DNA from 3 places in the Micromonospora citrea genome. Region 3 is predicted to be linked to each of the others. Evidence: riboswitches for the same ligand, from Rfam matches in the RefSeq annotation. Region 3 holds a riboswitch; each other region holds the start of a gene.
The links. Region 3 has a riboswitch for cyclic di-AMP ahead of GA0070606_RS13180 (coiled-coil domain-containing protein). Riboswitches for the same ligand answer to the same signal wherever they lie in the genome.
Positions count from the first base shown of each region.

Region 1: it holds a riboswitch for cyclic di-AMP, as region 3 does, so the genes downstream of both, GA0070606_RS06660 (C39 family peptidase) here and GA0070606_RS13180 (coiled-coil domain-containing protein) in region 3, are expected to answer to the same signal.
Region 2: it holds a riboswitch for cyclic di-AMP, as region 3 does, so the genes downstream of both, GA0070606_RS23575 (coiled-coil domain-containing protein) here and GA0070606_RS13180 (coiled-coil domain-containing protein) in region 3, are expected to answer to the same signal.

Region 1 covers NZ_FMHZ01000002.1:1,425,493-1,429,695, reverse strand. Annotated here, with positions in the region: gene GA0070606_RS06675 (Rossmann-fold NAD(P)-binding domain-containing protein) at 176-328, shown strand; gene GA0070606_RS06670 (hypothetical protein) at 502-957, shown strand; gene GA0070606_RS06665 (hypothetical protein) at 1,160-1,918, shown strand; cyclic di-AMP (ydaO/yuaA leader) riboswitch at 2,206-2,347, shown strand; gene GA0070606_RS06660 (C39 family peptidase) at 2,566-3,408, shown strand; gene GA0070606_RS06655 (alpha/beta fold hydrolase) at 3,514-4,203, shown strand, end outside.
Region 2 covers NZ_FMHZ01000002.1:5,138,542-5,142,744, forward strand. Annotated here, with positions in the region: gene GA0070606_RS23565 (1-phosphofructokinase family hexose kinase) at 1-715, opposite strand, end outside; gene GA0070606_RS23570 (SRPBCC family protein) at 900-1,358, shown strand; gene GA0070606_RS23575 (coiled-coil domain-containing protein) at 1,502-2,569, opposite strand; cyclic di-AMP (ydaO/yuaA leader) riboswitch at 2,583-2,714, opposite strand; gene GA0070606_RS23580 (cation diffusion facilitator family transporter) at 2,868-3,785, opposite strand; gene GA0070606_RS23585 (HelD family protein) at 3,875-4,203, opposite strand, start outside.
Region 3 covers NZ_FMHZ01000002.1:2,874,985-2,879,187, forward strand. Annotated here, with positions in the region: gene GA0070606_RS13175 (YibE/F family protein) at 168-1,520, shown strand; cyclic di-AMP (ydaO/yuaA leader) riboswitch at 1,687-1,817, shown strand; gene GA0070606_RS13180 (coiled-coil domain-containing protein) at 1,822-2,841, shown strand; gene GA0070606_RS13185 (carbonic anhydrase) at 2,906-3,685, opposite strand; gene GA0070606_RS13190 (helix-turn-helix transcriptional regulator) at 3,881-4,203, shown strand, end outside.

The sequences.
Region 1 (4,203 bases), 1.4 Mb from region 3:
AGGCCACCCGGCGGCCGAGGCACAGGACGCCGGTCCCTCTCGTTCCGTGACAGCCGTGACCGGTGGCGTGGGCCACACCGCCGAGGTGTCACGAGGATCGGATCGCCGGCATCTCCATGTTCCGAACAGACGCGGCACGAACCATCAGCGCCGCACCGGACGCCACGAGTAGGGCATGGTCCCCGGCTTCGTCGACACGGACAGCAACAACCACACCGGGGTCCTCACCGTCGCGCAGGGCGCCGCGGTCCTGGTGCGCCTGGCCACCCTCGGCGCGGACGGGTCGACGGGCGGGTTCTTCGCCGAGGACGGCCCGGTGCCCTGGTAGCGGTCAGGCGTACTGGCGGCGACCTGGCTCAACCAGCCCGGTCACCCGACCGGCGGCCACGGGCCCGGTGCTCGCGCGGGCGGCGCGAGCACCGGTCCACCCTGGTCGGTGCGGTCCGCGGCGACACGCCCGGCGGCGATGCGGACCGGCGGCGTCGGCGGTAGCGTGGTCGCGTGCTGCCCGTCGTGCTCACCTGTCCCCTGTGGTGGGTGGCGCGGTGGGCCGCGCGGCTGCTGACCGGGCTCGCCGTCGCGGTCGCGTTCGCCGTCGGCGCGGGGGCGCTACCCGCCGCCGCCTCTGCCTCTGCGGGGCTGACCCCCACCACCGTCACGGTGCCTTCGGTGGCCGCCGTGGCGGTGCCCCCGGCCGGGGCGGGCCTCGCTCCGACGGCCGCCGTCGGCCTGCCGGGCTTCCCCGAGGTCGACGACGACGGGGCCGGGAACGCCGACGGGGCCGGGAACGCCGACGGGGCCGGGGGCGCCGACGAGCGGGCCGCTGCCGGCCCCGCCCCCCTCGCCCCCGCGGCCGACCCGGGTCCGGCGGCCGCGACCGTCGCCGTCGGACCGGCCCCCGCGCCCGCCGCGCGCGCCCCGGGCACCGCCGGCCCCCGCGCCCCGCCGCGCGGCTGAGCCGCACCCCCCCCGGCAGGGCCGACGACGGCCCCGGGACGTGTCCGCCCCCACGCGTCGGCAAGGGCCCCCGCTCCACCTCAGGCGTCAGCAAGGTGCCCTTCCTTCGCTCTCCACCATCCGCACCCGTCGGGCCCGCCGTGGCGTCGACGCTTCCGCCGGGTGCCCCGCTGCCGCACTCGCTACCCGTGAGGTGCCGACCATGGAGACCGTCCTCTACCAGTTCCTGATCGAGGTGCCGCGGGCCGCCGCCATCTGGTCCGCCCTGCTCCTGCTGGCCCTGACCCTGCTCGCCGTCCTGGTCGCCCGCCCGGAGCGGGTCCCACCCGCCGAAGAGCCGGCCGCCCCGCCCGCCGACGACCCGGCGGCCGAGGCGGCCGACCTGCGCCGCTACGCCGAGGAGGTGGCCGTCGCGGCGGACCGCGCCGCCCGTACCGCGCGCCGGCTGCGGGCCGACTGGCTCGCCGCGCAGGAGGCGGTCGGCCGCGCGTGGCAGGCGTACGACGAGGCGGAGACGGCCGCCCGCCGGTTCACCGGGGCCGCCCTCCTGCCGTCTCCGCGCACCCCGCGCACGCCCGCCGAGTACGCCGCCCGGGAGCGCTGGCTGCACCACGCGGCGATGGCCGCCCACTGGCGCGGCGACCTGACCGCCCGGCAACTCAGCGACGTGTTCGGTCACCGGGCGGGCTGGGATCCCCGACGTCATCCGGCGGAGCAGGAGATCGTCCTGGCCCGGGCGGTACGCGACGCGAAGCGGGCCGGCTACCGGGCCGCCGCCGAGCGGGAGCGCCTCGCGTGGCGGGACGCCGACCTGGCCGCCGAGGCGGCCCGCGCCCTCGCCGCGGAGGCGTACGCCGCGGCGGGCCGGCTCCGGCCGGGCCGGCTCCCGGCCGCCCGCACGGCGGCCACCGCGCATCGTCCCGCGCCCGCCGCGCGCTGGCGGCCCGCCCGCGCGGGCTGAACGCGACGGCATTTCGGTGACGCCGGTCACAGCGCCGCCGAACCGGTCATGCGGCGCGGTCCGGCCGATTTTCGCCGGCGATTCGGCGTCGATGGCTGCCGCTCGTCCGGTTGTGGCCCGAAGGCGCGCGTGGAAACGGTCGTCCCATTGAGTCACGTCAGTGTCGGACTGCCCGCAAAAAATGTCGCACGATCAAGGTTTAGGCAGGTGAGAGCGGGTTGGCAGGCCGCCGACCGGCCAGTAGTGTCGGCGCGTCCGGTGCGGTACCCGTTCGCAAGAGGCGACGCCGCGCCGACCCGCCTAATCGTGCAGAGACGAGCCGGGGACCCACTGCAACATCGGGGTGAATCCGCGGGCCACGGCCCGCGGTAGGGCGTTCTTCCCGCCCGAATCCGTCAGCTAACCCGGTCGGCGGTGTCGGAAGGAGTTCCATCCTCGTGCAGCACCCAGCCACCCCCCGCCGCCGCCTCCACGGCGCCGCGGTGCCCGCGCTCGCCCGGCCGTACGCCGCGAGCTGACCCACCGGTCACCGCCCGTCGCCCGGCATCCCGGGCACATCCCCTGAGTGGTCCACCACCGCCGGACGCCGTCCGCGCGGTCGGTTCCTCCTGCGGAGAGGGACCGACGGCCGCTCACCCCCCGAGCCCGTGGAGGAAACCATGAAGCACCACCTCAAGCGACAGCTCCGCCGCCTGACGTCCGAGCGTCCCTACCAGGTGGCCGCCGCGTCGGCCGCCGCGCTCGTGCTGGCGTCCGGCACCGGCGCGCTGCTGGCCGAGACCGACGCCTCGCCGGCCGCCGCGCAGGCCCCGGTGGCCGTGACCGAGCAGCGCGTCGCCGCCGCCTCGCGCGGCGAGGACCGCGTCGCGGCCGTCCCGTCGACCGCCGCCCCGGCCGCGTCCAGCGCCGTTCCCTCGGCGAGCGCCACCAGCGCCAGGCCGGACCCGGACCTGACCCGGAAGGCGGAGTCGCCGAAGCCGCCGAAGTCCAAGACCCTGGACTACGACTACCAGGCCCAGACGACCTTCTACAACTGCGGTCCCGCCGCCGTCCGGCACGCCCTCAGCGCCGCCGGTGTCGCGCGCAGCCAGGACGCCCTCGGCGCCCAGCTGGGCACCGACGAGATGGGCACCGACTCCGCCGACGACACCACCCGGGTGCTGAACGCGACGGTGAAGGGCGACCCGTACCGGACGCGGATGATCCCGGGCAGCGCCGCGACCCCGGCGCAGACGGACCGGCTCCAGGCCGACGTCGTCGCCGCCATCGCCGCCGGCCGGGGCGTCGTGGTGAACGTCGCCGGCAGCGCCACGGACACCGACGGCGGCTGGCACTCGTTCCCCGGCGGCCACTACATCGCCGTCGTGGGCTACCAGGACGAGGGACGGCTGGTGAAGATCGCCGACTCGGCGAACCCGGCCACCGCCTCGTACTGGATGTCCACCATCGCCCTGGCGAACTGGGCCGCCACCCGCGGCTACTCCGCCTGAGCGACACTCGTCGGGCGTCGGCTCCCCACCCGGGGGCCGGCGCCCGATGTCGTCTCCGGGTCACGGCCCTCGCCGGGGCGGCCGGCGGGTGGCACACTGCGGGCCATGGTCGATGAATCGGGTGACCGGGACGGTCGGCGGGTCCTCCTGCTGCTGCACGGCATGGGCGCGACCGGCGACGTGTGGCTGCCCTCGGCGCCGCTGCTGGAGCGCCGGTGGCCGGGCCGGTGGCTGGCGCCCGACCTCGCCGGCCACGGGTGGTCGCCGCCGTTGCCGTCGTACTCGTTCGCCGGGCTGGCCGACCGGCTCGCCGCGGGGCTCACGGTGGGCGACCGGCTCGTCGTGCTGGGGCACTCCCTCGGCGGCGTGGTCGGGCTGGCGCTGGCCGCCCGCGACGCGGGGCTGCCGGTCGACGCCGTGGTCGGGCTCGGCATCAAGGCCGTCTGGTCCCCGGCCGAGCTGGCCAGGGCCGGTGAGCTGGCCGGCCGCCCGGTGACCTGGTTCGCCGGCCGGGACGAGGCGGCCCGCCGCTACCTGCGGGTGGCCGGCCTGACGGGCCTCTTCGCGCCGGACCACCCGGTGGTCGAGGCCGGGCTGCGGCAGGTCGACGGCCGCTGGCGGCTGGCGATGGACCCGGCGGCGTTCGGGGTGGGCGAGCCGAACCTGCCCGCCCTGCTGGCGGCGACCGACGTGCCGGTGCTGCTGGCCCGCGGCGAGCACGACCCCATGGTCACCGACGCCCAGCTGAAGGAGCTGGGCGTCCCGGTCGCCACCCTGCCCGGCCTGGGCCACAAC
Region 2 (4,203 bases), 2.3 Mb from region 3:
GGCGGGGCATCTCCACCTCGAACACCTCGCCGTCGACCAGGGCCAGCGCCGGCTCGTCGGCCCGGCTCACCACGACGTTCTCGGCGCCGCCCGCGTGCAGGTCGTACATCGCCCGGGTGAGCTGCTCCTCGTCGTCGCCGGCGGCCCGACCGTCAGCGATCAGCTCCTCGTGGCTGACCTTGAGGAAGAAGACGCCGCTGTCCAGCACCGCGGTGAGGTGCTCGCCGGCCAGGTCGACCACCACCCGGCCGCCGTTGGCGCCGAGGTCGGCGGCGAAGCGCCGGTAGAGGTCGGCGGGCACCAGCGAGGGCTCGTTCGGCCCGCTCAGCACGCTGACCGGGGCGCGCAGCCCTTCGCCGAGCGCCAGGTTGTAGAGCTCGTCCAACTCGTGCCGGCTGAGCGGTTGGCCCGGCACGTCCACGACCTCCCGCCGGGACCCCTCGCGCCGGTCGTGCACGTACCCGCCGCTGCCCGAGTCCCGCAGCACCACCTTGAGGTCGACCCCCTCGCTGACCAGCAGTGGCTCCAGCACCTGGCCGATCTCGCCGCCCAGGGCGGTGCAGAGGACCACGTCGACGCCGAGCGACATCACCATCCGGGCCTGCCAGACGCCCTGGCCGCCGGGGTGCAGGTGCAGCTCCGGGGCGTCGCTGGGCTGGTCGACGGTCACCGTCAGCCGGGGCGTGGGCGCGAAGACCATCACGTGCCCGCTCATCCGTCGTACCCGTTCATGCTCCCGCCCTCCGTCGACCGACACGCGTCGTGACCTGTCAGCAGCCGACGGTAGTCGCAGAGGTGGGTGAGCGGTCGACATCCGCGCGGGTGCCGGCGCGCCGTTGCCACGGTGCCGCGCGTGCGCGACGATCGGGCGACGGCGTCGGCGACGGTGGGGAGGCCGGGTGCTCAGGCGAGGTTCCTTCAGCTACACCGTCCAGGCGCGCTGCTCGCCGGCCGAGGCCGCCGGCCTGCTAGCGGACCCGGCCCGACAGGAGGAACTGCACCCGCTGATCGTCCGGGTCCGCCGGGTGGCGCCGCCCCGACCCGGCGCGCGGGCGAGCTATCTCATCACCGACCGGCTGGCCGCGGGGCCGCTGCGCCTGCCGGTCACCTACCGGGCCGACGTCCTGGCCGACGGGCCCGACGAGATCGTCACCGTGGCGCGGCAGTGGCCGGCCACCACCGTGCGCAACCGGACCCGGCTGCGCGCCGAGCCGGACGGCGTCGTCCGGATAGAGGTCGAGATCACCCTCGAGGCGCCCGCGCCGCTCTTCGGCTACGCCTTCCGCCAGGCGCGCGCCGCGCACCTGGGGCTGGCCGCCCGGCTCGGTGCCGCCCTGGACCGCCGCCCGCCCGACTGACGGCACGCCACCGGGCCGCCCGGCCCGGGACGCTCGGGCAGCCCGGACGGAACAGCCGGGCGCCCGGCCCGGGCCGGGGGGACCGGCCGTACGCGCGGCGCGGCCCCGGCGACCCGACGGGCGGGTCACCGGGGCCGGGTGCGTCAGTAGACCGACAGGTGCACGTGGTTGGTGTGGTCGCTGGACGGGTCGCCGTTGGCGCCGCTGTACGACTTCCACCCGCTGCTGGGCAGCCAGATCTGCCTGTACCAGATCACGTAGAGCACGGCGAGCCGGTCGGCGTTCTTCACGAAGTACGTCGCCAGGTTGTTGCCGTACGTCCGGTCGCCGCCCGTGGCGTCGCCGCCGAACCCGCTCTTCTGCGCGGCGAAGTCGCAGGCCCGGCCCTTCGGGTGCTCCCCGGAACCGCCGGGGCGGTAGCAGGAGACGTAGCGGGTGAAGCCGGCCGCCTTGGCCTGGTTGAGCGCGTGCAGGGTGCGCGGGGTGATGCAGCCGTTGGCGGGGGTGGGGTCGTTGACGCTGCACGACTCGGACGGCCAGGAGCCGTCGGAGTTGCGCGGCGCCGGCTTCGCCGTCGCGGTCGAGGTGCCGCGCGGCGCGCCGCCGCTCCCGCCGGACTGCTGCCGGTTGGCCACCGTCAGCGCCCGCTCGGCCTGCTCCTTGCGCTTGGCCATCAGCGTGACCTGCTTGCGCTGCTCGCGGATCTCGCCGTCGAGCGCGAGCTTGGTGCGGACGGCCGTGTCGCGGGTCTCCTGGAGTTCGCGCAGCGCGCGGTCCTCGTTGGCGGCCACCGCGTCGAGGGCGGCGGCCCGATCCATGAAGCCGTCCGGCGAGTTGCTGTTGAGCAGCGCGGACGCGGCGCCGAGCCGGCCGGTGCGATAGGCCAGCCCGGCGATCTCGCCGACCTTCTCCGACCGCTCGGCGAGCTCGGTCTCGGTCGTCTTGAGCTGCGCGGTGAGCTGCTTCTGCCGCTTGACCGAGGTGTCGAGGGCCCGCTTGGCGTCGAGGTAGCCCTTGCTGGCGGCCTCCAGTTGGGCCCGCAGGGCGGGCGTGCCGCCCTCCGCGTCCTGTCCGGGCGCCGCGGCCGGCAGGCCGGCGCGGGGGGTGGCCGCCGCGGGGGAGGCGGTGACCGGGGCGACCGCGGCGCCGAGGGCGAGCGTCGCGGCGATCAGGGCCGCCATCCGGGCGGCGCGTCGTCGTACAGGTGCCATCACTGGCATACACGTGTCCTTCCGTCAGCCGCCGACCGGGTTAGCTGACGGGTTCGGGACGGAAGATCCCTACCGCTGACGCGGATGCACCCCACGAACATGGTTCCCCGGTTCGCCCCGCCGGGCGATTAGGCGGCGGCCGTCGCCGGCACCGGTGGGTGCCGCCTGGCGAGGGCCGGGTCCGAGCCTACCGGTGCCGGTGTGACTGGTGCAGCGGGCGTTACCGTGGGTGCCTGTCCGCTTACCGTCAAATCCGACATAAGTCGACAATACTCTCCCAGATTTAAGGTTGTGCTCATTACCACTCAACCGACCCGCAGGCCCCGGGCGATGCTCCCGGCTCGATCTGCAACGTGGCGTGCTCGATCTGGAAGTCGTCGTGCAGGGCCGTCCGGGCCGCGCTGAGCACCGCGCCCACCTCCGCGCCAGGCTCGGTGGTCAGGTGGGCCGAGGCCACCTCCATCCCGGAGGTCAACGTCCAGACGTGCAGGTCGTGCACCTCGGCGACGCCGGGAACGGCGGCCAGTCGGTCGTGCACCTTGGTGACCTCGAGGTGCTCCGGGGCGGCCTGCACCAGGATGCGCAGCGCGGCGCGGCCGAGGCGCCAGGTGCGGGGCAGGATGAACGCCCCGATCGCCACGGCGACCACCGGGTCGGCCCACCACCAGTCGGTGACGGAGATCAGCAGGGCCGCGCCGATCACGCCGAGTGACCCCAGCAGGTCTCCCAGCACCTCCAGGTACGCGCCCCGCAGGTTGATGCTCTCCCTGGCGCCGGAGCGCAGCAGGGCGAAGGCCGCCACGTTGGCGAGCAGGCCGAGCACGGCCACGGCGAGCATCGGGCCGGCGAGCACCGCCGGCGGGTCGCCGAACCGGCGTACCGCCTCGACGACCACGTAGACCGCGACGCCGGAGAGCAGCACGGCGTTGGCGAGGGCGGCCAGCACCTCCAGCCGGTAGAGCCCGAAGGTGCGCTGCGGGTCCGCGTCGGCCCGCCGGGTGGCGGTGATCGCGGCGAGCGCCATGCCGATGCCGAGCACGTCGGTGAACATGTGCCCGGCGTCGCTGAGCAGGGCCAGCGAGCCGGTGCGGAAGGCGGCTGCCGCCTCCACCACCATCAGGGCGCCGAGCAGCCCGAAGGCGGCCCAGAGCCGGCCCCGGTGGCGGTGCGCGGCGTTCGCGACCGACCCGTGGTGGTGGTCATGACCTGCGCCCACGCGCCCACCCTCCGTCACTCGTCCGGATCCGCGTCCAAACTATGCTCACATCGCAATATGTGCAAGTGACTGGCCGGCCGGCCGACCCCTCAGCCGACCGGGTCGACGGTGGTCAGCCGCTGGGTGGCCCGGGACAGCGCGACGTAGAGCGTCCGCACGCCGGAGCCCGGGTCCGCCCGGATCTCGCCCGGCGCGACGAGGACCACCCCGTCGTACTCCATGCCCTTGGCCTCCAGGCTGGTCACCACCTGCAGGCGCGGCGCCCCCAGCCCGCCCAGCCACCCCGCCACCTCGTCCTGGCGGGGCACCGGGGTGATCACGCCGACCGTGCCCTCCACCTCGGCGAGCAGCGCCGTGGCCGCCTCCACCACCGCGGTCTCCAGCTCCGCCGCCGGCACCACCAGTTCGACCGGGTGGA
Region 3 (4,203 bases):
CCGGGTCCGGCGGCGGCACCCACCGCCCGGTCCCGTACGCGCCGGGCGAGCGCGGTGCGTGACCGCTCCGCCACGCCGGAGAGATCCGGCGCGGCGATCGGCCGGGGACGCTGAACCGACCGGCACGCCGGCACGTAACCCGCCCTGGAATCGTTGGGAGACACTCGATGGGCGCCGACCACACCCGTCCCGCACCGTCCGCCCCGCCCGGGGTGCGACGGATCCTCGTCGCGACGGTGGTGCCCCTCTTCGTCGCCACCCTGATCGCGGCCCTGGCGCTCTGGCCGTGGGACGCCCCCGAGGCGGCGCCCGGCACCGACCCGCCCCGCCACCACGGCACGGTGACGCGGGTGGTGACCGAGCCGTGTCCACCCGCTCCCGAGGTCCCGGAGGGGGCCCCGGGCGCGGCGGCGGGCCCCTGTGGCACCGTCACGGTGCGGGTGGACGACGGCCCCGACGCCGGGCAGCAGGTGGAGACGCCGGTGCCGGCCGGGCCCGGCGCGCCGAAGGTCGCGGTCGGCGACGAGATCGTCCTGGTCCAGCTCACCGACCCCGCCGACCCTTCGGTGAGCACCTACAACATCGCCGAGCACCAGCGCGGCGAGCCGTTGCTCTGGCTGGTGGCGCTCTTCGCCGCGGCGATCGTCGCGTTCGGGCGCTGGCGCGGGCTAGCCGCGCTGGCCGGCCTGGCGGCGAGCTTCGCCATCCTGCTCACCTTCGTGCTGCCCGGCATCAGCGCCGGCCGCTCGCCGCTGCTGGTCGCGGTCGTCGGCGCGGCACTGATCATGTTCGTGGTGCTCTACCTGACGCACGGGGTGACGGCACAGACCTCGGTCGCCGTGCTCGGCACGCTCGGCAGCCTGGTGCTGACCGGGCTCCTCGGCACGATCGCCACCGCGGCGACCCACCTGACCGGCTTCGGCACCGAGGACGCCACCACGCTGTCGATGTTCCAGGCCGACGTCGACCTGCACGGCCTGCTGCTCGCCGGGATCATCATCGGCTCCCTCGGTGTGCTCGACGACGTCACGGTGACCCAGGCCGCGACGGTCAGCGAGCTGGCGCACGCCAACCCCGGGCTGTCCCGGGCGCAGCTCTACCGGGCGGCGACGCGGGTCGGTCGCGCCCACATCGCCTCGACGGTCAACACCATCGTGCTGGCGTACGCCGGCGCCTCGCTGCCGGTGCTGCTCCTGCTGACCGCCGACTCCCGGGCGGTGACCCAGATCCTGACCAGCGAGTTCCTGGCCCAGGAGATCGTCCGCAGCGCGGTCGCCACCCTGGGCCTGATCGCCGCCGTGCCGCTGACCACCGGCCTCGCGGCCCTGGTGACCACGGCGGGCCGGCGCGCCGGCGGGTCCGCCGACGACGGCGCCTCCCCGACCCCGCCGGCTCCCCGGCCGGCGGCCGACCGCTCCGAGGCGCTCGAGGCCCTCAGCGGGCCGCGCGCCGGCAACGCCCCCTCCGCCGCCCCCTCCGGGTGGCCCGACCGAGACGGGAGCACGGACACCGCATGGTGACACTCCTCAGCGTGACGGATCAGGACCCCTCGCCTGATAAACGCGTCACTGGTCACCCTCCGCCCTTACGAAATAACGCATTTAGTCGGCTTAGGGACGTAGATCCCCGGGAGGGCTGTCGGGTAACCTCGCTGCCGGTCACCGCCGAAGGCGCGCAGCGGCGCCTGCGGTGCCGCCGCCCAATCGCCACCAGGCGAGCCGGGGACCCAGGTACGTGGGGTGAATCCGCGACAGCGGTAGGGGCCACTTCCGCCCCGAACCCGTCAGCTAACCCGGTCGGCGGTCGACGGAAGGGAACACTGTGACGGCACCCCTACGCCGCTGGTTGACGCCTGTGGTGGCCGTGATCGCCGCCCTGGCCGTCTTCGCCGGACCCCTCCCGGCGGCGGCCGAACCCACCTCACCGCCCCAGCCCTCCGGACACGGAGACGACGAGCCCAAACTGCTCAACGACCTGATCGAGTCGCGGAACCGCAGCTACGTCCAGGCCAAGTCGAAGCTGGCGAAGTCGAAGAAGCGCCAGCTCGAGCTGGCCCTGGAGGTCGACCGGGCGCAGGCCGAACTGGCGGCGCTGGCCCCCCAGGTGAGCCAGATCGCCGCCCAGTCCTACCGGACGGGGCGCATCGGCGCGGTGTCGATGCTGCTGGACACCGCCAGCCCCGACTCGTTCGTCCGACGCGCCGCCGCGCTCGACGAGCTGAACCTGGTCAACTCCAAGAAGCTCGCCGAGGTCAACGCGGTCAAGAACCGCGCCGAGCAGGCCAAGCTGGCCCTCGACGCCGAGGTCCGCGAGCAGCAGAAGCTGACCAACGAGATGGCCCGCGGCAAGCGCGAGGCGGAGAAGGCTCTCGCGCTGGTCGGCGGCAGAGGGCTGACCGGCGGCAAGGTGGTCGCCACGTCGCCGGTGGCCCGGATCGCGCCGGGGCGTACCGCCGACGGTGACTGGAAGCCCCTGTCGTGCACGGAGGACGACCCCACGACCTCCGGCTGCATCACGGCGCGCACCCTGCACATGTACAAGGAGGTGAAGCGGGCCGGGTTCAACCGGTTCGTCGGCTGTTACCGCTCCGGCGGGCCGTACGAGCATCCGAAGGGCCGGGCCTGCGACTGGTCGTTGCAGCGGAGCGGCTTCTCCCCCTGGCACAACGACGACACCTACATGTACGGCAACAACCTGACCGCGTTCCTGGTGCGGAACGCCGACCGACTCGGCATCTACTACGTGATCTGGAACCGGCAGATCTGGTTCCCGGCGACCGGCTGGAAGTCGTACAGCGGCCCGTCGAACCACACGGACCACGTGCACGTGTCACTGCTCTGACGCCGTACGACACAGGGCCGCCCCGCGTCCGCGGGGCGGCCCTGTCGCTTCGTGCGGGAGCGGGTCAGGCGACGGCGGCAGCGGCGGCCGGCGCGTGAGCGCCGTCGGTGGCGGCCCGCGCCCCGTCGACCGCGTCCAGGTGGGCCGGCACGGAGGCCACCACCCGCGCCTCACCGGCGGCCAGCCGGTAGGACATGCCGACCACGGCGCACCGCCCGGCGGCCACCTCGGCGGCGAGCACGGCCGAACGGTCCAGCATCGCCTCGACGGTGCACCCGATGTGGATGTCGACGATGCGGTCGATGTCGTCCACCCCCTCGGCCGCGGCGCGGCGCAGGCTGGGCACCACGGCGTCGACCACGGCCGGCAGGTGCCCCGGCGGAGGGGTGCCGGTGGCGTCCGCGGCACGGGCGGCCTGGACGGCCCCGCAGGAGTCGTGCCCGAGCACCACCACCAGCGGCGTGCCCAGGATCGTCACCGCGTACTCCACGCTGCCCAGCACCTCGGGCCCGACCGTGTGCCCGGCGGTGCGGACGACGAAGAGGTCGCCGAGGCCGCGATCGAAGATGATCTCGGCGGCGAGCCGGGAGTCGGAGCAGCCGACGATGACCGCGAACGGGTGCTGCCCGTCGGCCACCGCGGCGCGGTGCCCGGCGTCCTGGTTGGGGTGGTGCGGGGCGCCGGTCACGAACCTCCGGTTGCCGGCGTGCAGCTCGGCGAGCGCCTGCGCGGGGTCGGCCGGGGTGGCCGACGCGGCCCGTACGGCAGCGGCGGCTGCCGTGGCCGGCTGCGCGGAATCCTGTTCCGGGCCCGGCTGAGTGCCGGGGGATCCGGGACGGCTCATCTCCCTCACCTCGCCCTTTACGCGAAAGACCTGGTCATCCCGGCCGACGCTGGGCGCGGGCTGCCCCCACGTTCACACGCACCCGAAGGTACGTCAAGGGATGCGTGATATGTGCTTCATATGTTTGTCGGCACCCGGCGGGGACGGGGCGAGGGCCTGGCGGAAGACCCGAAGGGTGCGCCATACGATGGCCACATGGCGACGACAGGGGAGAACGGGAGCACCCGGAACTGGACGTTCCTCACCAACCACGGTCACGTGCTGCTCGCCATCGCCCGTAACCCCACCGCCCGGCTGCGCGACGTCGCGGACGAGGTGGGCGTCACCGAACGCGCCGCCCAGGCGATCGTCGCGGACCTGGAGGCCGGCGGTTACCTGCACCGCACCCGGGTGGGCCGACGCAACGAGTACACGCTCAACCCGGCCGGGCGGTTCCGGCACCCCGCCGAGGCGGACCGACAGGTCGGCGCGCTGCTGGCCCTCTTCGCGGACGACGACGCAGAGGGCTCCGACACACC